2 regions of the Bacillus paralicheniformis genome follow, and region 1 is predicted to be linked to the other one. Evidence: a T-box and tRNA genes for the amino acid it is inferred to sense, from the RefSeq annotation. Region 1 holds a T-box; the other holds one or more tRNA genes.
What was found. A T-box is a leader RNA that pairs with one kind of tRNA and senses whether it is charged. The one in region 1 lies ahead of tyrS (tyrosine--tRNA ligase), so its partner is inferred to be a tRNA-Tyr.

Region 1 (10,355 bases):
AGCTTGTCGCCCGCTCCCTTCGGATATACGATGAATTGACAAAAAAGCATAGAAGACCGAAGCCTGTCCATTACCCGGAAATCGGACTGCTTGCATTGCTTGAGAACGGTGAAAAAGACATAGATGCCATCACAATCATGGCAGGCGCATTGAACAGCGATAAACTGTTCAGGTGGCAGAAAGACATGAATCTGAAAACGGCTGTCAATTTGTACATGAGCGAAAAAACGGAAGATCCGACGCTTCTGGAAACAGGACTTTATCAAACGCTTGAAGCCGTTATTCAAGCACAACAGACGGCAGCAATCGCCATTATGACGAGCTCGGCTGCGGCGTCTCAGGCAAACGGCTCATGATAAAACATCAGCCGGCACAGACTGTTTGTGCCGGCTGATGCTCATTATTCGTCAATAACGGAAAAGGTGTTGATAATTCCGTTTGTTTTTTCCCAGGCTTTGCTCACTTTTTTCGTATCCATATCATACGAATAAATCGTTCTCACCCTTGCTTCGCTCCCCGTTTCATCTTCAAGCAGCTTCGCATCTTTTGCTTCAGCGAGAAAGTAAAGTTTTTTCCCGTCTTTCGAGAATTGCGGTTGTGCTGAGTCGACTAATGAAAATGCCCGCTGATCTGAAATGATCGCTTTATATTTTTTCGTTTCGGCATCCATCGCATAAATCGACTTCTGATCATCAGCCGATTCTGTAAAGACGATCGTTTTGCCATCCGGCGAAATTGCCGTGTCATTGATAAATTTTGCGATCGTTTTCACCTGGTGCTGATCTTTCTCATCCGCCAGGGAAATGTTCATATTCGTCGGTTTGGGTGGCACTCCTTTGCTGTTCGCCTCATCTGTTTTTTGATAGTCTTCTTTCAATGAATAATGCAGTATAACGAATTGATTGTTCGCTTTGTTGTACTGATAGTAGCTGACGCTCTCGTCCTTGTTGTTTAACGATGGATAAATGACGTGAAACGCCTTTTGTTTTAAATCAAAGGAAGCGAGGTGAAAATTTCTCTCCTCCGCAAGGTTGTATCGCATGAACAGCTTCGAACCGTCCGCCGATAAACTGAGTCCGTCGACATATTCATCCCCTGAATATAGGGTTGTTTTTTCGCCCGACTGCAAATCCAGCCTGATCAAATGCTTCATATTGCTGTTATCGGTGTTCGTATAATAAAGAATGCGTTTTTTCCGGTCTAATGCCGCAGCCGGGTAATCCGTCATCTTTTCTTCATACAGCTTATTTTGATTTTCATAGTAAGCGGTCATCAGCTTCTGATCGGTTATCGATACGAGCAGGTCCGAACCGCCGCCCTTTGCCGGCTCCGCTTTTTCCGGGACGAAATAGCGGAAGGCCGCAAATGCGCCTGCGGCTAAAATGACGGCCGCCAACAAAAACACAAAGACTTTTTTCATATTCGCCCCCGCCAATTGAAAGAAGCAAGAAAACGATTTTCCTTGCTTCTTTTCTCCTATTTTTTATATGTATAATGTCCGGCTACCTTTCCTTTGCTTGTCGGAAATCCCAAAGCTCTAAAAGCTTTCGGGCTTACATCCAACACAGCGCCCGGCATTCTGCCGACATCATATTTATAGACTGTAATGACTTTCTTTGGTTTTGCTTTAGAATAGGCTCTTATTTTTGTGCCTTTTCTCGGAACATCGAAGCCCATCTTTGTGGCGCAGTCCCAATGGCCGAGCCTTTTGCCGTCAGCGCCGACTTTGCCCACGCCGTTGTACCAAGTGATGTAGCCGCTGACTTTTTTCGTTTTAGCACTCGCCTCACCGGCAAAATTGAATGCCAATAGCAAGCTGCCTGCCAAAACAAAAACAGAAAAAAGTATCTTCTTCATATAAAAATATCCTCCGTGAATGGGATTTTTTTCTGACATTCAAATTATACCTTTTTTCATAGAAATGGTATTTTACAGTTTGTTTACGTTTAAAATGCAATTATTACGCCCAGTTTTCTACCAGACTATCAAGAACAGATGACACCTTTGCCGGGATCGTTCGTATATAAAAGAGAAACCAAAATGAATAGGATGATCACAGTGAAAAAATCGAAACTGATCTCGTTATCCGCGGCTGCGATGCTTTTCGCCGTTCCCCTATCTGGATGTTCATCATCCGCTTCAGACCGTTCACAGGAGGTCTCAGAAGACCATTCCATTCAAAAATACGATCTCGTATGGTTTGATTACGTGAATGACAGCGAATCCGACAAAGCACCTTTACTGAAAGCATCATACGTGAAAAATGGGAAAGAAAAGACGGAGACTTTCAAAAAATATGTAGAAAATGTGGAAAATGTCGAACAGCCTTATATTAAAATCCGCGATCATGAAGCCTTCATCTACCGTCCCCCATACATCAAATATGACCAGGAGCCGCTTGAGGGCGTCGTCAAAGATAAAGTGGAACAAAAAAGCAGTGATGAACAATGAAGAAAAAAAGCGCTCCTCTTATTTTGATCATGGCGCTGTCTCTCTTGCTGCCTTTTGCTCAAGCAGAGGCAACAGGCAGCAATGGAACATCCGGAACCAAGGCTTCGAGTTCCTCGGCTAATAACAGCTCTTTAAAAACACGTCCGGGTTCAGTCAACCAGAGAATGCGCAGTTATATGAATCAGTCTGCGAGCCGACAATATTTAAACAAGAGCAGTCAGTTCAACGCCATCCAGCGGACACTGCCGTCCAATGCCCTGTACAAAGGGAGCATCAAGCGGACACTCAATCAAAATCCTGCTGGATCAGCCTTTTTGAATTACTACTTTCCATACTGGATGATCTTCCACGCGGGCGGATATACAGCAGAACAAAAAAGCATGCTCCGCACCGCCGGAATCAAAGAAAAAGCGCTCTCTGAACGAAAAGAAAAAAGATATTGGCTGTTGATTGAAGATCAAAACGGAAAAGAACATGCCGTCCTCGTCTCGAAAAAACAGTATGACAACATTCAAAAAGGGGATCGGGTTGAAGTGCGCCGCAAACAGATCACCAAAAAATAGCTGAAACAAGAGCCGGTCATCATCATGATGCCGGCTTTTCTCGTCATATCAAAAAAGGGCTTGCATGGATGAAAACCATCTGTTAAAATTCGTTTCATAGCTAATGATTCTGAAAATAAAAAGGCAGGCGTCACGATTTGGATAGATCCCCCCATCTTCGACAGGAAGAACACGACACACTCATCAAGCTGAAACGCATGCCGATCGAGTCCTTGAATCTTGAAGCCATTTCGGTTGCCACCAACCTTTACCGGTCAGCGCAAAAGCTCCGCGTCAAAATGGAGACCGAGATCCTTTCCTCATATCAATTGTCATGGACGGCTTTTTCGATTCTTTACGATCTATGGGTATGGGGCAGACTTGAAACGAGAAAACTCGCTGAACTGTCAGGCATTTCAACAGCCACTGCGAGCAATGTCATTAAAACGCTTGAAAAAAAGAACTTTTGCGGAAAAAGCACGGATCCGCGAGACCGCAGACACGTATACGCCGAGATCACCCCTGAAGGAAAAGCCGCTATTGAAGAGCTCTATCCGGCGTTCCACAAAGGGGAAACAATGCTGATCAAAGGCATGACAAAAGAGGAGCAGAATACATTGATCGAGCTCCTTCGAAAAGTGAACGACAATCTTCATAAACCATAAGCAACGACGGGAACAAGTAGCGGGCTGTCTCCCTGTTCCAGAGAGCCGGCGGCTGGTGCGAGCCGGTACAAAGGCAGACGCGAATTACCTCCCCGAGCTTTCTTTGTGAACCTTCAAGTAGCAAAGAACGGGAAACCGTTATCTGAAATAGAGCGGAAGACGGAGGTCTTCAACCAGGGTGGTACCGCGTGCATTTGAGCCACGTCCCTTATCGGGATGAGGCTCTTTTTTTATACAAAAAAGGAGGAGTTATCATGCAGCAACAACAATTTGATCAACTGACAACTGCCGAGAAGCGGGAAGTCGAAAGGCAGCTTCACTTATATATGAACGGAGCGGAGGAGGTCATTCCCCCGGAAGAACTGCGGGCAAAGCTGGCCAAATCGATTTTGACCGGCGAACCGCTGAAAATTAAACTTGGTCTCGATCCGTCGGCGCCTGACGTTCATTTAGGCCACACTGTCGTCTTGAATAAGCTGCGCCAATTTCAGGAAAATGGGCATATCGTCCAGCTCCTGATCGGCGATTTCACAGGAAAAATCGGCGATCCGACAGGAAAATCCGCCGCAAGGAAACAGCTGACGGACGAAGAAGTCCGCCGCAATGCCGAAACATACTTTCAACAGTTTGGAAAAGTGCTTGATCAGAACAAAGTCGAGCTTCACTACAACTCAAAATGGCTGAAACGATTAACCTTGGAAGACGTCATTACGCTCGCGGGCAAAATTACCGTCGCCCGTCTAATGGAACGCGATGATTTTGAAGAAAGAATTGCCATGCAAAAGCCGATTTCGCTTCATGAATTCTTTTACCCGTTGATGCAGGGATATGATTCGGTCGTTCTCGACAGCGATATCGAACTGGGCGGAACGGATCAGCATTTTAACGTGCTCATGGGCAGACACTTTCAGGAAAAGTATGGAAAAGAAAAACAGGTCGTCATTCTCATGCCGCTGCTCGAAGGACTTGACGGGGTTGAAAAAATGTCGAAATCAAAGAACAATTACATCGGCATTGATGAAGACCCTCATGAAATGTTCGGAAAAACGATGTCGCTTCCGGACAGTTTGATGAAAAAATATATCCATCTTGCGACCAACCTGGAGGCGGAAGATAAAAAACGACTTGTCAAAGATTTGGAAACGGGGGCCGTTCATCCGCGAGATGCGAAAATGCTTCTCGGGAAAATCATCGTCAACATGTATCATGGAAGCGAGGCGGCCGAAGCGGCCGAACAGCAGTTTAAAAAGGTTTTTCAGCAAAACAGCGCGCCGGACAATATAACGTCTGTACACTGGCAAGGTGACGGAACGGTGCCTGTCACCGATTTATTGGTGACGCTCGGACTCCTCCCTTCCAAAAGCGAAGCCCGCCGAATGATCCAAAACGGTGGCGTTAAAATCAACGGCATCAAAGCAGAATCGATTCATGCGGATGTGGCGGTCGAACACGGTATGATTATCCAAGTCGGCAAACGGAAGTTTGTCAAATTGCAAATGTCTCAATAAACATTCAGCCTAATCATCCTTTTAAAAGGATCGATTAGGCTGTTTTTCATGAAAAGCGCAGGCGTTAGAATTTGCAACAGGTCGGTATTCAATCGCCTGATGGTTTCGATTCGAAAAGCATATCCGAACGGCCTCCCGAACACCTTGATCTTAATTTTGCCTTCACCTCTCTGATTGCAAATAAGGCCGCCAGCGGCGGCCTGCCATTTTACGATTCATTTGTCTTCTCTTATGCAGCAACAGCGCTGCCATCCTTCCTTCAGCAGCTCAAATGTCAGCTCGTTTGTGTCGGGCACGATCAAATCAGCCCCGCTCAGCGATGTCTCATCACCGACTCCCACCGCAAACATCCCTGCGGATTTGATCGCGGCGATCCCGGCTTCAGCGTCTTCGATTGCTGCACACTGAGACGGAGGCACACCGAGCAGCGCTGCGGCCGTCAAAAAAATTTCGGGGTCCGGCTTTCCGCGAGCAAGCGCAGCCGGGTCAACGACAGCATGAAATTCGTCCATGAGCCCGAGCCGTTGCAAAATAGCGGGCGCGTTTCGGCTTGACGAAGCTAACGCGATGCTTACATTTTCCCTTTTCAATTCGGCAAATAGCCCGGCGATTCCCGGCAACAGGTCATGCGGTGTCAAGTTTTGGATCAGCTGTTGGTAGTATTGATTTTTCCGGCGCATGATCTCTTGTTTCTCCGCCTCCCGATACGTTCCGGCCGCACCGCCGTGAATCAAAATCGTGTTAAGCGACCGCTCTCTGTCGATTCCTTTCAGTCGTTCATTAAAGCTCCGGTCAATCTCAATGCCGATTTGTTCGGCAGTATGTTTCCAAGCGAGATAATGATGCTCGGCCGTATCCGTGATCACGCCGTCCAAGTCAAAAATGACCGCTTTCATAATGTCGAACCCTTTGCCCGACTGATCATCATAAAAGCTTCATAGGGTTCCATGTCCATGCTGCCGCTTATATCAAGCCGCTCGCGGGCGTAATTGGATAACAGCACATCCCACTTGTCTTCAAGCAATTCCGGCGGAGCATGAAACAGCGCCTTTTCTTCTGACAAATTCACGGCGACTAACAGCTTTTCGCCCCGGTATTCACGGATATACGCAAAGATTTGCGGATCATCCTCAAGCAGCAGCTGGTAATCTCCATGTACGATAACTTTATGTTGTTTGCGCAGCCCGATGAGCTTCTGATAATAATAGAAAATCGAATCTTCATCTGAGAGCGATTCTTTCACATTGATTTCTTGATAGCGGGGATTTACCGCCAGCCAAGGCTCTCCATCTGTGAAGCCCGCGTGTTTTCCGTCATCCCATTGCATCGGCGTTCTCGCGTGATCCCGCCCTTTTTTCGCCACGGCTTTTCGAAAGTCTTCCTCTGTCATCGTTTGATTTTCGAGGACAAGTTCGCGGTATGCGTTTTTGATTTCGAGATCATCATACATCTCGAGCGGCATTTCACTGTTTGTCATGCCGATTTCTTCTCCCTGATAAATGAACGGGGTTCCCTTCATCCCGTGCAAGACCGTTGCAAATGCTTTGGCGCATTGTTTGCGCAGTTCGCGGTCATTGCCCCAGCGGGATATGACCCTCGGTTGATCATGATTTTCGAAATAGAGCGTGTTCCAGCCGACATTCATTAAAGCGGCCTGCCACCTCGTCATCGTCTTTTTTAAAGCGATCGGATCAAACGGCTTCATCTGCCATTTCCCATTCGGCGAATGTTGTTTTGTATCGATGTCCATATGTTCAAATGTAAAAATCATGTTCAGCTCATGTCTGCTTGGATCCGTGTATTTTATCGCTTCTTCAACATCTGAGCCGTTTGCTTCGCCGACCGTCATGCAGTCGTAACGGGACAGCACTTCCCGGTTCATCTCTTGTATAAATTCGTGCAGACGGGGGCCGTTTGAATGATAGCGGCCGACGACATAAGGACTGCTGTCATCTGTTTCATAATCGGGAAAGTCGACATATTTGGAAATGGAACCGATCACATCCATCCGCCAGCCGTCCACGCCTCTGTCCATCCAAAACGTCATCAAATCGTATACTTCCCGGCGAACCGCTTCATTCTCCCAGTTTAAGTCAGGCTGCTTTTGCGAAAAGTAGTGAAGATAATACTGCCCTGTCCGCTCATCGAATGTCCACGCCGATCCTGAAAAGATCGATCCCCAATTGTTCGGTTCTGAACCGTCCGCCTTTGGATCTTTCCAAAAATAATAATCACGGTAAGGATTGTCCTTTGACTTGCGGCTTTCGGCAAACCAGGCATGTTCATCAGACGTGTGGTTCACGACAAGATCCATGATGATTTTCATTCCGCGTTTATGCACTTCATCAATCAATTGAAACATATCATCGTTCGTCCCGAACTTTTCGTATATGCTTCTGTAGTCGCTGATGTCGTAGCCGTTGTCATCCTGCGGGGAATCAAACACAGGACACAGCCAGATAACATCGGCTCCGAGGCTTTTAATGTAATCGAGCTTTTGAATCACGCCCTGCAAATCACCGAATCCGTCTCCGTTGGAATCATAAAAACTCCGCGGGTAAATTTGATACACGACTGCCTCTTTCCACCATTGGCTCATCGGGCATCCTCCTTTCATACCGTCCGTTCAGTGCGATTTGCTCTCCATAAACTGTCATGGAAAGCGGTTCTCCTTTTACAAGGTTGAAGGCGACGCTGTTTTCCTCTACCTGCACATTGATTAGCCGGTTCCGATAATTGATGTTGAACGAATAACCGTCCCATTCCTTCGGCAAAAACGGAGCAAACGACAGCGTCTCATCTTGGGTCCGCATGCCGGCAAATCCTTGCACGATCGCGAGCCAGCTTCCAGTCATCGATGTAATATGAAGCCCTTCCTCTGTGTCATGATTGTAATTATCCAGGTCAAGCCTCGCTGTACGCTTATACAGTTCAAGCGCTTTCTTTTCCATTTTGAGTTCAGCCGCCAGCACCGCATGGACAGACGGCGAAAGACTCGATTCATGAACCGTCATCGGTTCATAAAATTCAAAGTTGCGCCGTTTTTCTTCCGTCGTAAATCGATGATTAAAGAAATAAATGCCTTGCAGAACATCCGCCTGCTTAATAAAACTGGAGCGGAGAATTTTGTCCCATGACCAATTCTGATAGAGCGGGCGGTCATCCGGTTCAAGCTCATCCGCTGCCTGAAGCTCTTTATCTAGGAATGTATCATGCTGAATAAAAACATTTAATTCCTCACTGTATGGATAGTACATTTTCGCAATGATATCCTTCCACCTCTCGATTTCGGCTTCCCGTATATCAAGCCGGCGGCGTTTTTCCTCCGGGAGGACAGCGAGGTTTTCGAGCGTGTACTCAAGCGTCCACGACGCAATCAAATTCGTATACCAGTTGTTGTTGACATTGTTTTCATATTCATTCGGCCCTGTAACGCCGTGGATCATATATTTGTTGTTACGTTTTGAGAAGTGGACACGGTCAGCCCAAAATCTGCTGATTTCCACGAGAACGTCTATCCCGTATTCTTTCATATAGTCTCGGTCGCCTGTGTAATTGACATAATTGTAGATCGCATAACAGATTGCGCCATTGCGGTGAATTTCTTCGAAGGTGATCTCCCATTCATTGTGGCATTCATCGCCTGTGAAGGTCACCATCGGATAAAGGGCTCCCCTCAGCCCCAGTTTGGCCGCATTCCGTTTAGCTGCCTCCAAATGATGATATCGGTATAAAAGCAGATTCTTTGTCACCTCCGGCTCGGCCGTCGCCAAATACACAGGAACGGCGTACGCCTCAGTATCCCAGTAGGCGGCTCCTCCGTATTTCTCGCCCGTGAATCCTTTCGGCCCGATGTTTAAGCGCGAATCGGTTCCGTAGTATGTCGAGAAAAGCTGAAAGAGGTTGTACCGGATGCCCTGCTGAAGCTCATCATCCCCTTTAATTTCAATGTCAGCCTTTGCCCACCTTTCCATCCAATGTTCGGTATGCCTCCGCTTCGCTTCTTCATATCCCTGCTGAAGAACATCAGCCAAAAGCGCCCTGCCCTTTACTAAAAGCTCTGCTTCTTCAAAGTCCCGGGACGTTGTGACAATGATCAATTTTTTTAAAGAAGCCTTTGTTCCCGGCTTCACTTCGTAACAGAAGCGGTTTTCCGCGTACATCGCATCCGTTTGAAAATGCTCGCTGACATATCCTTCTGTCACATTGCACATTGAAGCAGCCACCGTAAAACGCGGCGTTCCAAACGGATTCTCAATCGTTTTCGTCACAAGATGACCGCGATGAGATTCGGCGCCTTTCACTTCTTCCTGCCAAAACCGCTCTTCGAAATTGGCATCCTCATTTGCGACATGGCCATCAAGATAAGGGACAAGTGTAATAACAGCTTCATCGGTCAGGCATTCCGCTTCATAATGAATCGCGCACAGCTGCTGGACATCAAGACTAAGAAAGCGCTCCGACGAAATTTTGACAGCCTTTTGATTCACACGAACGACAACGCTTCTCCGCAGGATGCCTTCCTTCATATTAAGCTCCAATTCAAACGATTCGATGCCGTTTTGATTGAGGTCGACTTTTTCGTCGTCTACATATACATCAATTCCGATAAAATTCATCGCATTGATCACTTTCCCGAAATATTCGGGATAGCCGTTTTTCCACCAGCCGACACGCGTTTTGTCCGGAAACCAAACCCCTGCAATATATGTGCCTTTGAGACTTTCGCCTGAATAGCTTTCTTCAAAATTCCCCCTGATCCCCATATAGCCGTTCGCCAAGGATGTCAGACTTTCCTGAAGCCGCTTATGTTCTTTTTCAAATTGGTTTGTTTTGATTTTCCACTGGTCGATCTCAAATAGCCGCTGATTTACCATGATTTCCTCCTGACTGAAGATTTTCGTTGTGATGGCGGGTTTTGAATATATGCCTGAAGATGAAAGAGACCATCAAAGCGCTTCCGCACGAATGGATGAGCAGCATCATGATGAAGTCAAAGCGGATCATACCAAAAGCCATTGCAGCCGCTGCCGGAAGCGCTGATCCGCACACCGCCGCTGCGGCCGCTTCCTTAAACGACCTTATCCCGGTCATGTTGGATTTTTTGGAGATCCAGATGCCTCCCGTCAGAACGGCCGTTACAAAAAGCGAAATGATGAAAACCGCGGAACAGGCCAGCATGATGATAA
Region 2 (10,355 bases), 530 kb from region 1:
TCACCGTCTGCGGCACGCCTGTTACGACGTAGTTTTCATCATCATAAAACGATTTGACCGGTATATCGGTGAGCGTCGCTTCGTCTGTCGTCGATGTCGGGAAAAACGATTCACCTGGTTTCTTCGGAGTCGGCGCTTGAGCGCTGTGGACCGCAAAGTAAAGAAGAAACGCGAATAATAATGCGACTACTTTGACAGCCCAGGGATTGTTTAAGAACTTATCCATTTTTCTTCGCCCTCCAATACCAGCGATTTGAGGAAGTTTCTCGCGAATTTTTCTTGAATTCCGCTTCAAGCATGTTTTTCAATGCCTCTTCCGATAAATCACGGTGAAGGTCTCCGTTTTTGGCGACGCTGATGCCGCCCGTTTCTTCGGATACGACAACCGTCAGACTGTCGGTCACTTCACTGATTCCCACTGCTGCTCTGTGCCTCGTCCCAAGCTCTTTTGAAATAAAAGGGCTTTCAGAAAGCGGAAGGTAGCAGGCGGCTGCAGCAACCTCATCATTTTTCATAATTACGGCGCCGTCATGAAGCGGTGTATTCGGAATAAAGATGTTGATCAATAGCTCAGAGCTGACCTTTGCATTTAAAGGGATCCCCGTTTCTATGTAATCGCCCATTCCCGTCTCCCGTTCAATCGTCAGAAGCGCGCCAATCCGGCGTTTCGCCATATATTTAATCGCTTTTGTAATCGCATCAATCGTTTTCTGCTGCTGCTCTTCCTCAGGTGTTCCGCTCCTCGAAAAAAAGCGCCCCCGCCCCAGCTGTTCCAGCGCTCTCCTCAATTCAGGCTGGAAGATGATAATGATCGCCAGGAACCCCCATGTGATCGCCTGGTCAACCAGCCACTGCAGGGTGCTTAATCCTAAATATTGACTGGCCAGCCTGACGAGAACAATGACCACGATTCCCTTTAAAAGCTGAACCGCCTTTGTCCCGCGGATGACCATCATTAATTTATATATTACGTACCAAACAAGGAGAATATCAACGGCATCGCCGAGGTACTGCAAGAAAGGGATATCCTCAAAAGCCATTTCCTCGTCCTCCAAGAATTCAGTCATTAGTAAGGTTAATATGTTTCAAAATGGTATGATCTATTATTTTTACATATACAGACGCTATTATAGCACAAATTGATTTTCCAAGTGAAATGGCGGCCCCTCATAAAAAAAGAGCAAAGCTCATTCGCCCGCTTTGCTCTACTCTTTAGACTCCTTCATGTCAAAAACCGATTTTCCGGTCGATTTAATCTTATACCACATCCAGTCGAACACTTCGTTGATCTCATGGATCTGACCAGTGACTTGTCCTGCTGAAGCCGTATATTTTTCGCCATTAACAATCGTGACATCGCCGTCGACTTTGCCTTCTATAATCAGCTTTCCGTTTTTCACGGTCACATCGCCTTTGACAACTTTGCCTTCAGGTACGATGACCGTGTTGTTTTTCACTACGAGATTGGGCTGGCTGGATACGCTGAAATCCTGATCGTTTTTCCAGCTGGAGAAAAAGCTGCCGCCCATCAAAATGATAAACAAAGCTGCCGCCACTAAAAACGGATGGGCTTTAAGCCACCTGTTGATCGATGCCGTTCGCTTTTCCTTCGGCAGATTCGCCAGCACATCGGCTGTAAAGTTCGCCGGAGCTGTAAGATGTGACGTGCTCTGGACAAGAGCGATGGATTTTTCCATTTCATGAAGGTGCTTTTTGCAGTCTTCGCATGATTGGAGGTGCTCTTTTAATTGCGATTCATCTTCCGGTAGTATGTCTCCGTCAAGGTATTTATGCATAAGCTGAACAATATGCTCCGGACAGCTCATTTCATCACCCCACTTAAAGATCCCTTAATTGTTTTCTGAGAGCCTCTCTGCCCCTGTGTATCCTCGTTTTCACCGTACCTACGGGAATATTAAGGATTTCACTGATCTCAATGAGTGAGAGCTCATCAATGTACTTTAATACGATGACCGTCCTGTATTTATCGGGAAGCCTTAAGATTTTTTCCTGGATGGTGCTGTGCAGCTCCAAAGAAACCACTTCATCCTCTGGAAGCGCAACATCCGCCGCAACCTGGGAATACATCGTCAGTCCTTCAGTCCCCGCCACCTCTGCATCCAAGTAATAGTCCGGCTTTTTTTTACGGATACGATCGATGGTCAAATTGGTTGCGATTCGATAAAGCCATGTGGAAAATTTCCGGTTGATATCAAAACTGTCGATATTCACGTATGCTCTGATAAACGCTTCCTGCGCAATATCTTCCGCCTCATGCGCATTGCCGAGCATACGGTAGCAAAGCTGATAAATTTTGTCTTTGTAAATATCCACGATGTCTGCAAATGCATTACGATCGCCTTTTTTCACCTGTTTGATTCTTTTTTTAATCATTGTTTCCATATTTATCTAACCTCTGCCTTCACCGGTCTTTATGTATACGAATTGATTTTTATAAGGTTTCATTAAATTCATAAAAATAGTTTATCAAATTTTTGGCAGGGTGTAGATGCTTTGACAGGGATCATGCGCTTAATATTAGCTTAAAATTATTATACAATCTAAATATTATGAAACTGAGACTTTTTTATAAAAAAAGCAGCCTAAGGCCGCTCTTCAACCGCACCTAAAGCAGCTTTTCGCCAAACAGCGACCCCATTAAGGCGACTGCCGCTTCAGCCGTCCTGTTTTTCTCATCCAATATCGGGTTGACTTCGACAAACTCAGCGGACGTAATCAGCTTCGATTCTTCCAGCATTTCCATCGCCAGGTGGCTTTCCCTGTAGCTGATGCCTCCCGCTACCGGGGTTCCGACACCCGGGGCATCGTTCGGATCAAGCGCGTCTAAATCGAGTGACAGATGGACACCGTCCGTTCTGCCGCGCAAATAGTCTATCGTTTCTTCCATCACCCTCGTCATACCGAGGCGGTCGATTTCATGCATTGTATACACTTTGATCCCTTTGTCGCGAATCAATTCTTTTTCCCCGTCATCAAGTGACCTCGCACCGATGATGACGATGTTCTCCGCTTTAATTTTCGTTTCTTTTCCATAGATGCCTGTCAGCCCTTCATGGCCGATCCCCAGGCTGATGGCGAGCGGCATGCCGTGAATATTGCCTGAAGGAGACGTTTCTTTCGTATTTAAATCAGCATGGGCATCATACCAGATCACACCCAGGTTTTGATAATGCTTCACAAGGCCGGCTAGCGTTCCGATCGCTATGCTGTGGTCACCGCCCAGCACGAGCGGAAAAGCACCTGAAGCCACGATCTTATCAACGGTCTCAGCAAGTTTTGCACTCGCTTTTGTAATCGCTTTCAAGTTTCTCAGCTCTTCAGATGCCGGCTCCCCGCCTTCTTTCTCATCCTCTCTTTGCCCGATTGTCATATCGCCGAGGTCTTCAATATCCTGACAAAGGCTTTCCAACCGTTCATTAACACCGGCACAGCGAATCGCGCTCGGTCCCATATCGACTCCCCGCCTCAGCTGACCGAGATCCATCGGTACGCCGATCATTGAAATCTGCTGTTTTAACATATGATATCCCCCTTTCAGACCTTCATTGTACCTTCCAATTCGGAATTGACTCAACAAGACATTTTTTTGAATAGTTATACAAAAAAGACAAAATAAAAAGGACATCCTAACAGGATGTCCAAAAACTGGGCTAGCTGGATTCGAACCAGCGCATGACGGAGTCAAAGTCCGTTGCCTTACCGCTTGGCTATAGCCCAATAATGGTGGAGGGGGACGGATTCGAACCGCCGAACCCTGAGGGAGCGGATTTACAGTCCGCCGCGTTTAGCCACTTCGCTACCCCTCCAAAAACAGTGCCGGCCAGAGGACTTGAACCCCCAACCTACTGATTACAAGTCAGTTGCTCTACCAATTGAGCTAGACCGGCATGATACGGTATCTTATGCAGTTACCGGCGCGGTTGTGACAAAAACCGATCCGAAAAAATGGTGGAGGATGACGGGATCGAACCGCCGACCCTCTGCTTGTAAGGCAGATGCTCTCCCAGCTGAGCTAATCCTCCGCAGTACAGGACGTACAAGTGCATGCGTTGCAACAGGACGTTGCGATCTTAGCATGCCTTCCTTGCCTTTAAAGTACAAGTGCGCGTTGCAACAGGACGTTGCGACCTTAGCATGCCTTCCTTTTAAAAATTCCGGCATTCGCAGCGTGCTGTCCAAAAAAGAATGGTGACCCGTACGGGATTCGAACCCGTGTTACCGCCGTGAAAGGGCGGTGTCTTAACCACTTGACCAACGGGCCATCATCGTGTTTCAAGCAGCTCTCGTAAAGCTGACAAAAGTTATTATATACAGGTTCCTCCCCATTTGTAAAGGGGTAAATTAAAATTTTTATTTTCAAATTTTTTATTCATAAACATTGAGAAAAACGCAGAAATTTTGTTTAAAATAGGGCTATCTGATGTGCAAGAGAGGGGACGCGAAAAATGATACTGGTAAGTTCATGTCTGGCCGGGGTGGAATGCCGCTATAACGGATCGCACAGCTATGTGGGGAAAATCAATAAGCTTGTTGAAGAAAAAAAAGCGGTGATTGCTTGTCCCGAGCTGCTCGGCGGATTTCAAACGCCAAGGGAACCGGCCGAAATTATAGGCGGGTCGGGAGAAGACGTTTTAGACGGCAGGGCGGTGATCAACACACAATCGGGAAAAGACGTAACAGACCTGTATATAAAAGGAGCTTATCTAACATTGGAGATGGCAAGGCAAATCAAGGCTGATACGATCGTGTTGAAGGAAAACAGCCCGTCTTGCGGCAGCAGCCATATATACGATGGAAGTTTCTCAAGCCAAAAAATAGCCGGCAACGGCGTTACGGCGGCGCTTCTGAAAAAAGAAGGCTTCCGCGTGATTTCCGAACACCAAATAGACGAGCTGTAATACCTGAACATAAGCGCAGTTCATCTGCGCTTTATTTTATGTCGGCAATCCGTTGTTTAGAACTTCATTGAAATAAAATTTTAATATTTACCTTTTGTTATTGAAATAATATTCCACTCTTAATATACTGAAAATTAAGAAATATATGCACTTCATTATCAGGAGGAGTTGTCGATGGAAAACAGCCATTTAGGTTCATTAACGACCGAACGCCGGAATGAAAGATCCAGGCGCATTCACCAGGCAAAGACGATTGATATTTTGAAAATCATCAATGATGAAGACAAAACTGTGGCCGAAGCTGTACAAGAAGTCTTACCAGAAGTTAAGACCGCCGTTGACTTCGCCGTCGGGTCGTTAAAGAAAGGGGGACGGATCATCTACATCGGTGCCGGTACAAGCGGGAGACTCGGCGTACTCGATGCAGCTGAATGCCCGCCGACGTTCAGCATATCTCCCGAGTCGGTCATTGGCATCATTGCAGGAGGAGAAAAAGCTCTGTACAAAGCCGTCGAAGGCGCTGAAGATCACGAGGCATTCGGCAGACGGGATTTATCAGCCGTTAACCTCTCAAACAATGATACCGTAATCGGAATCGCCGCCAGTGGTCGGACTCCATACGTTCTCGGCGCTTTGAAGTATGCCAGGGAAAGTGGCGCCAAGACCGTCTCACTGACATGCAACAAAAACTCGGCGATCAGCCAGGTGTCAGATCACAGCATAGAAGTGGTCGTCGGCCCTGAAGTTATTGCCGGATCGACGAGAATGAAAGCAGCAACCGCTCATAAAATGATTTTAAACATGATTTCAACGGCGGCCATGATCAAAATGGGAAAAGTCTATGAAAACCTCATGGTAGACGTAAAAGTAAGCAATGACAAATTAAAGGAGCGGGCGATTCGCATCATCCAAACGGTCACAGGTGTTCCAAAAGAAGCGGCGGCACTAGCGTTAGAAAAATCCCATAACCAGGTCAAAACCGCCATCATCATGCTGAAAACAAACGAAGATGCGGCCGCTTCCGAAAACCTGCTTGAGAAATCAGAAGGCGATATCGAAAAAGCTCTATCCATTTATGAAGACCAAGTTTAAAGAAGAAAGGAAGAAACAATGGCTGCAGGAGGGTTGGAAATCATTCAGAATATGCTTCACAGATTGCCGCAATCTGAACGAAAGCTTGCCGAATACATTTTGAAAAACCCACACGAGGTCGTAAACGGCACCATTCAAGAGGTGAGCTCTTCGGCTAAGACAAGCGGGGCGGCGGCAATACGGCTCTGCAAATCTCTGGGGCTGAAAGGCTTTCAAGATTTAAAAATGAGGGTTGCCGGCGATTTAATGAAACCGTCTGATCAGGGATACCGGGATATCGAACCGCAAGAGCCGCTCCATTCAATCGTTCAAAAAACAACCAGCAATTCGATTCAGGCGATTCGCGATACCTTTGAAAACATTGACCACGAAGATCTTCAAAAAGCGATTCAAATACTGATCAACGCAGAAACGGTTCATTTTTGCGGGATCGGGGCTTCAGGAATCGTCGCACAAGATGCCCAGCAGAAATTTTTGCGCATCAATAAAAAAGCCACCGCTTTTAGTGATATGCATCTTGTCGCGACATTAATCGCCAATGCCGGCGAGAATGACGTTCTGTTTGCCATATCCCATTCAGGAGAAACACATGAAATCGCCAATGCAGTCAGACTCGCCAAAAAACATGGCATTAAAACCATTGGACTGACGCGGTTTGGACAGTCTGCTGTCTCTTCATTAAGCGATATCGCCTTGTATACGTCATGCTCAAACGAAGCGCCGTTTCGCAGCGCCGCCACCTCCTCTCGTTTAACTCAGCTTTACATGATTGACATTCTGTTTTTAGGCATAGCCGCGGAGCGCTACGAGGACATCATTCAGTATATTGATCAAACAAAAGCGGCCATCCGCATGATGGGAATGAGCGAATTGTAAAAAAGGGGGATATAAAATGAGCGATGAGAAAAAATATGCCGGCCTGGCAAAATTGATTTTACAACACATCGGCGGCCCGTCTAACGTCGCGGATTATACCCATTGTATGACGCGCCTGCGCATCACGCCTGTCAACAGTCAAAAAACCGACATCGGCTCAATCAAAGCGCTTGAAGGCGTGATTGGCGTCGTTGAGGAGGAAACGCTTCAGATTATCCTCGGCACCGGCGTCGTACAGCACGTATCAGACGAATTCGGGAAGTTGCTTCAATCCGCGGAAGACGTTGACTTAAAACAATCCGCAGCCAAACATAAAGCTGAGATTTCCAAGAAAAACGCGACGCCTTTTAAATTGTTTCTTCGGCGGATCGCAAGCATTTTTATACCGCTGATCCCCGCTTTGGTCGCCTCAGGCTTGATTACCGGAATCACCAAAGCCGTTATCCAAGCAGGCTGGCTCGCTGAAACATCACAAACCGCCATTATTTTAACGGTAATAGGTTCAGGTTTATTTACGTATTTGGGCATCCTGGTCGGGGTCAATACGGCGAAAGAATTCGGCGGCTCCCCCGCACTCGGCGGATTAGCTGGTATTTTAATCATTAACCCGGCCGTTGGTGATATTTCGCTTTTCGGTGAAGCGCTTTTGCCGGGACGCGGAGGTTTAATCGGTATTTTATTCGCAGCTGCATTTATCGCTTTTCTCGAAAAACGGGTCAGGCGCCTTGTACCTCATTCACTCGACATCATCATCACACCTACAGTCTCCCTTCTCATCACAGGAATCGTCACTTACGTTGTCTTCATGCCTGTCGGCGGCTTGATATCTGACGCCATTACGTCAGGACTTCTCGCCATCTTAGATCTCGGCGGCATTATCGCCGGCTTTGTACTGGGGGCCACCTTCCTTCCGCTCGTCGTAACCGGACTGCACCAGGGATTGACACCCGTTCATATGGAATTAATCAATTCAATCGGCGATGACCCGTTGCTGCCGATTCTGGCTATGGGGGGCGCAGGTCAAGTAGGCGCCGCTTTTGCGATCTATTTCAAAACAAAAAAAGCAAAGCTCAAAAGAGCCATTGCCGGCGGACTGCCGTCAGGCCTGCTCGGAATCGGTGAACCGCTCATATTCGGTGTGACTCTTCCACTCGGACGTCCGTTTTTAACCGCGTGCCTCGGCGCCGGAGTAGGTGGAGCCTTTCAAGCGTATTTCAAAATCGCGACCGAATCGATAGGCGTATCAGGTCTTCCTTTGTCATTTTTAGTCCATACCCACCAAGTTCTTTTGTATATTCTCGGTTTGTTTATTTCCTATGCTGCCGGCTTTGCCTTAACATATCTCTTTGGTTTTAAAGACGATATGGCAGTTGAATTTGATTAAACGTTTGTTTAAAATTCCCACTATGCATTTTTTGACAGAAAGGAGTGAAGCAAGCTGAAAAAGTTTATGATCAGCGCTGCAGCATCGTCCCTATTGCTGCTGACATGCTTTTTCCCGCTTCCGTCATCAGCACAGACTGCAATTGCGAACGAGACAACAGGTCAGCTGACATATCCCGTATTAACGAAGGCGAAAACACCTGAAGAAGCCGGTTTTTCTTCGGAAAAGCTTAAAGTCGTGGACCGTCTGATCGAACAGGATGTCAAAGCGGGCTTTCCCGGGGCTGCCTTGATATTGATAAAAGACGGAAAAATCGTCAAAAAAGAAGCATACGGCTACAAGCAGAAATACAACGGCCTCTCGACGCTCAAACATCCAAAAAAAATGAAAGCAAACACGATGTTTGACCTCGCCTCCAATACAAAAATGTATGCCGTCAATTTTGCCTTGCAGCATTTAGTGAGCACCGGAAAGCTTGACTTGAACAAAAACATTTCACATTATCTTCCTGATTTCAAAGATCACCCGGAAGACGATGTAAAGGGAAAAAACCGGCTCCGCGTCATTGATTTGCTCCACCATAACGCAGGCTTCCCTGCAAGCTGGAACTATTACGACCCGAAAGCAGCCGGACACCTCTACTCTCAGTCACGGAGCAAAACGCTTGAATATCTTGTCAAAACCCCCTTGTCATATGAACCCGGCACAAAACAAATTTACAGTGACATCGACTATATGCTCCTCGGGCTGATCATAGAAAAAGTCACAAACGAGCGTTTAGATACCTTTGTTGAAAACCAATTTTACCGGCCTCTCGGGTTGCGGCATACTTTGTTTAATCCGCTCCAAAAGGGCTTTAAACCGCCGCATTTTGCAGCTACGGAACGAAAGGGAAACACCAGAGATGGCACCATCTTGTTTCCAAATATCAGAACTTACACGCTTCAAGGGGAAGTCCACGATGAAAAAGCGTTCTATTCAATGGAAGGCGTCTCTGGGCATGCCGGCCTTTTTTCCACCGTTGACGACGCAGCAGTGCTCCTTCAAGTCATGCTGAACGGCGGCGGTTACGGGAAACAACATCTATTCAGCCGTTCGGTCATTTCACAATTTACTGAGCCGTCAAAAACAAATCCCACATATGGACTAGGATGGCGGCTTAACGGCAATACCGATATGGAGTGGATGTTCGGCAAGCACGCCAGCAACAAGGCATACGGCCATACCGGCTGGACGGGAACCGTCACTATCATCGATCCCGTGTATCAAATCGGCATTGTGTTGTTAACCAATAAAAAGCACTCTCCTGTCATCAACCCTAAAGAAAACCCGAATCAATTTGAAGGTGACGCATTTGCAACCGGAAAGTACGGCAGCGCCATTACAGCTATTTACGAGGCGTTACATCACCAATAGGAGGCGACCCTTATATGAAAAGATTTCTTCAATGCGCGTTGATTGCATTGCTGTTATCGTCTCTCGCTTTGCAGCCCGCCGCTCGCGAAGCAGAAGCGAAACAGCAGCCGGAACAACACCTCAAACAAATGGTCAGCAGCATGTCGCTTGAAGAGAAAATCGGACAAATGCTGATGCCTGACTTTAGAAACTGGAAGAAAAAAGGGGAATCGAACGCCAAAGGATTAACAAAAATGAATGACGAAGTCGCGGGAATCATTCAAAAATACCGGCTCGGCGGTGTCATTCTTTTTGCTGAAAATGTCACAGGCACAGAGCAGACTGTACGGTTAACGGACGGCTTGCAAAAAGCGAGTCCTGACATTCCGCTCTTTATCACGATCGATCAGGAAGGCGGGATTGTCACCAGACTTGAATCAGGCACAAACCTGCCCGGCAATATGGCAGTCGGTGCATCGCGAAGCAGCAAAAATGCCTTCAAATCAGGAAAAATCATCGGAAAAGAATTAGCATCGCTGGGCATCAACGTGAACTTCAGTCCTGTACTTGATGTCAACAACAATCCCGGCAACCCGGTCATCGGCGTTCGTTCTTTCAGTTCCAAGCCTGAGCTGACTTCAAAGCTCGGCATCCAGATGATGAAGGGCCTGCAGGACGAGCAAATGATC

Region 2: it encodes a tRNA-Tyr, which carries the amino acid that the T-box ahead of tyrS (tyrosine--tRNA ligase) is inferred to sense. The anticodon was not compared.

What each region holds. Positions count from the first base shown of each region.
Region 1 is NZ_CP023665.1:734,127-744,481, reverse strand. It holds gene CP943_RS03810 (DUF4003 domain-containing protein) at 1-356, shown strand, start outside; gene CP943_RS03805 (PD40 domain-containing protein) at 401-1,420, opposite strand; gene CP943_RS03800 (RlpA-like double-psi beta-barrel domain-containing protein) at 1,477-1,857, opposite strand; gene CP943_RS03795 (hypothetical protein) at 2,050-2,451, shown strand; gene CP943_RS03790 (hypothetical protein) at 2,448-3,014, shown strand; gene CP943_RS03785 (MarR family transcriptional regulator) at 3,212-3,658, shown strand; T-box leader at 3,653-3,870, shown strand; gene tyrS (tyrosine--tRNA ligase) at 3,913-5,166, shown strand; gene pgmB (beta-phosphoglucomutase) at 5,382-6,062, opposite strand; gene CP943_RS03770 (glycoside hydrolase family 13 protein) at 6,059-7,765, opposite strand; gene CP943_RS03765 (glycoside hydrolase family 65 protein) at 7,707-10,043, opposite strand; gene CP943_RS03760 (DUF1189 domain-containing protein) at 10,021-10,355, opposite strand, start outside.
Region 2 is NZ_CP023665.1:204,582-214,936, reverse strand. It holds gene CP943_RS01245 (CdaR family protein) at 1-226, opposite strand, end outside; gene cdaA (diadenylate cyclase CdaA) at 219-1,040, opposite strand; gene rsiW (anti-sigma-W factor RsiW) at 1,206-1,826, opposite strand; gene sigW (RNA polymerase sigma factor SigW) at 1,840-2,403, opposite strand; gene rocF (arginase) at 2,627-3,541, opposite strand; tRNA gene CP943_RS01220 (tRNA-Gln) at 3,667-3,738, opposite strand; tRNA gene CP943_RS01215 (tRNA-Tyr) at 3,743-3,827, opposite strand; tRNA gene CP943_RS01210 (tRNA-Thr) at 3,836-3,908, opposite strand; tRNA gene CP943_RS01205 (tRNA-Val) at 3,968-4,043, opposite strand; tRNA gene CP943_RS01200 (tRNA-Glu) at 4,208-4,282, opposite strand; gene CP943_RS01195 (2-thiouracil desulfurase family protein) at 4,467-4,919, shown strand; gene murQ (N-acetylmuramic acid 6-phosphate etherase) at 5,094-6,011, shown strand; gene CP943_RS01185 (MurR/RpiR family transcriptional regulator) at 6,030-6,887, shown strand; gene CP943_RS01180 (PTS transporter subunit EIIC) at 6,904-8,271, shown strand; gene pbp4b (penicillin binding protein PBP4B) at 8,338-9,687, shown strand; gene CP943_RS01170 (glycoside hydrolase family 3 protein) at 9,702-10,355, shown strand, end outside.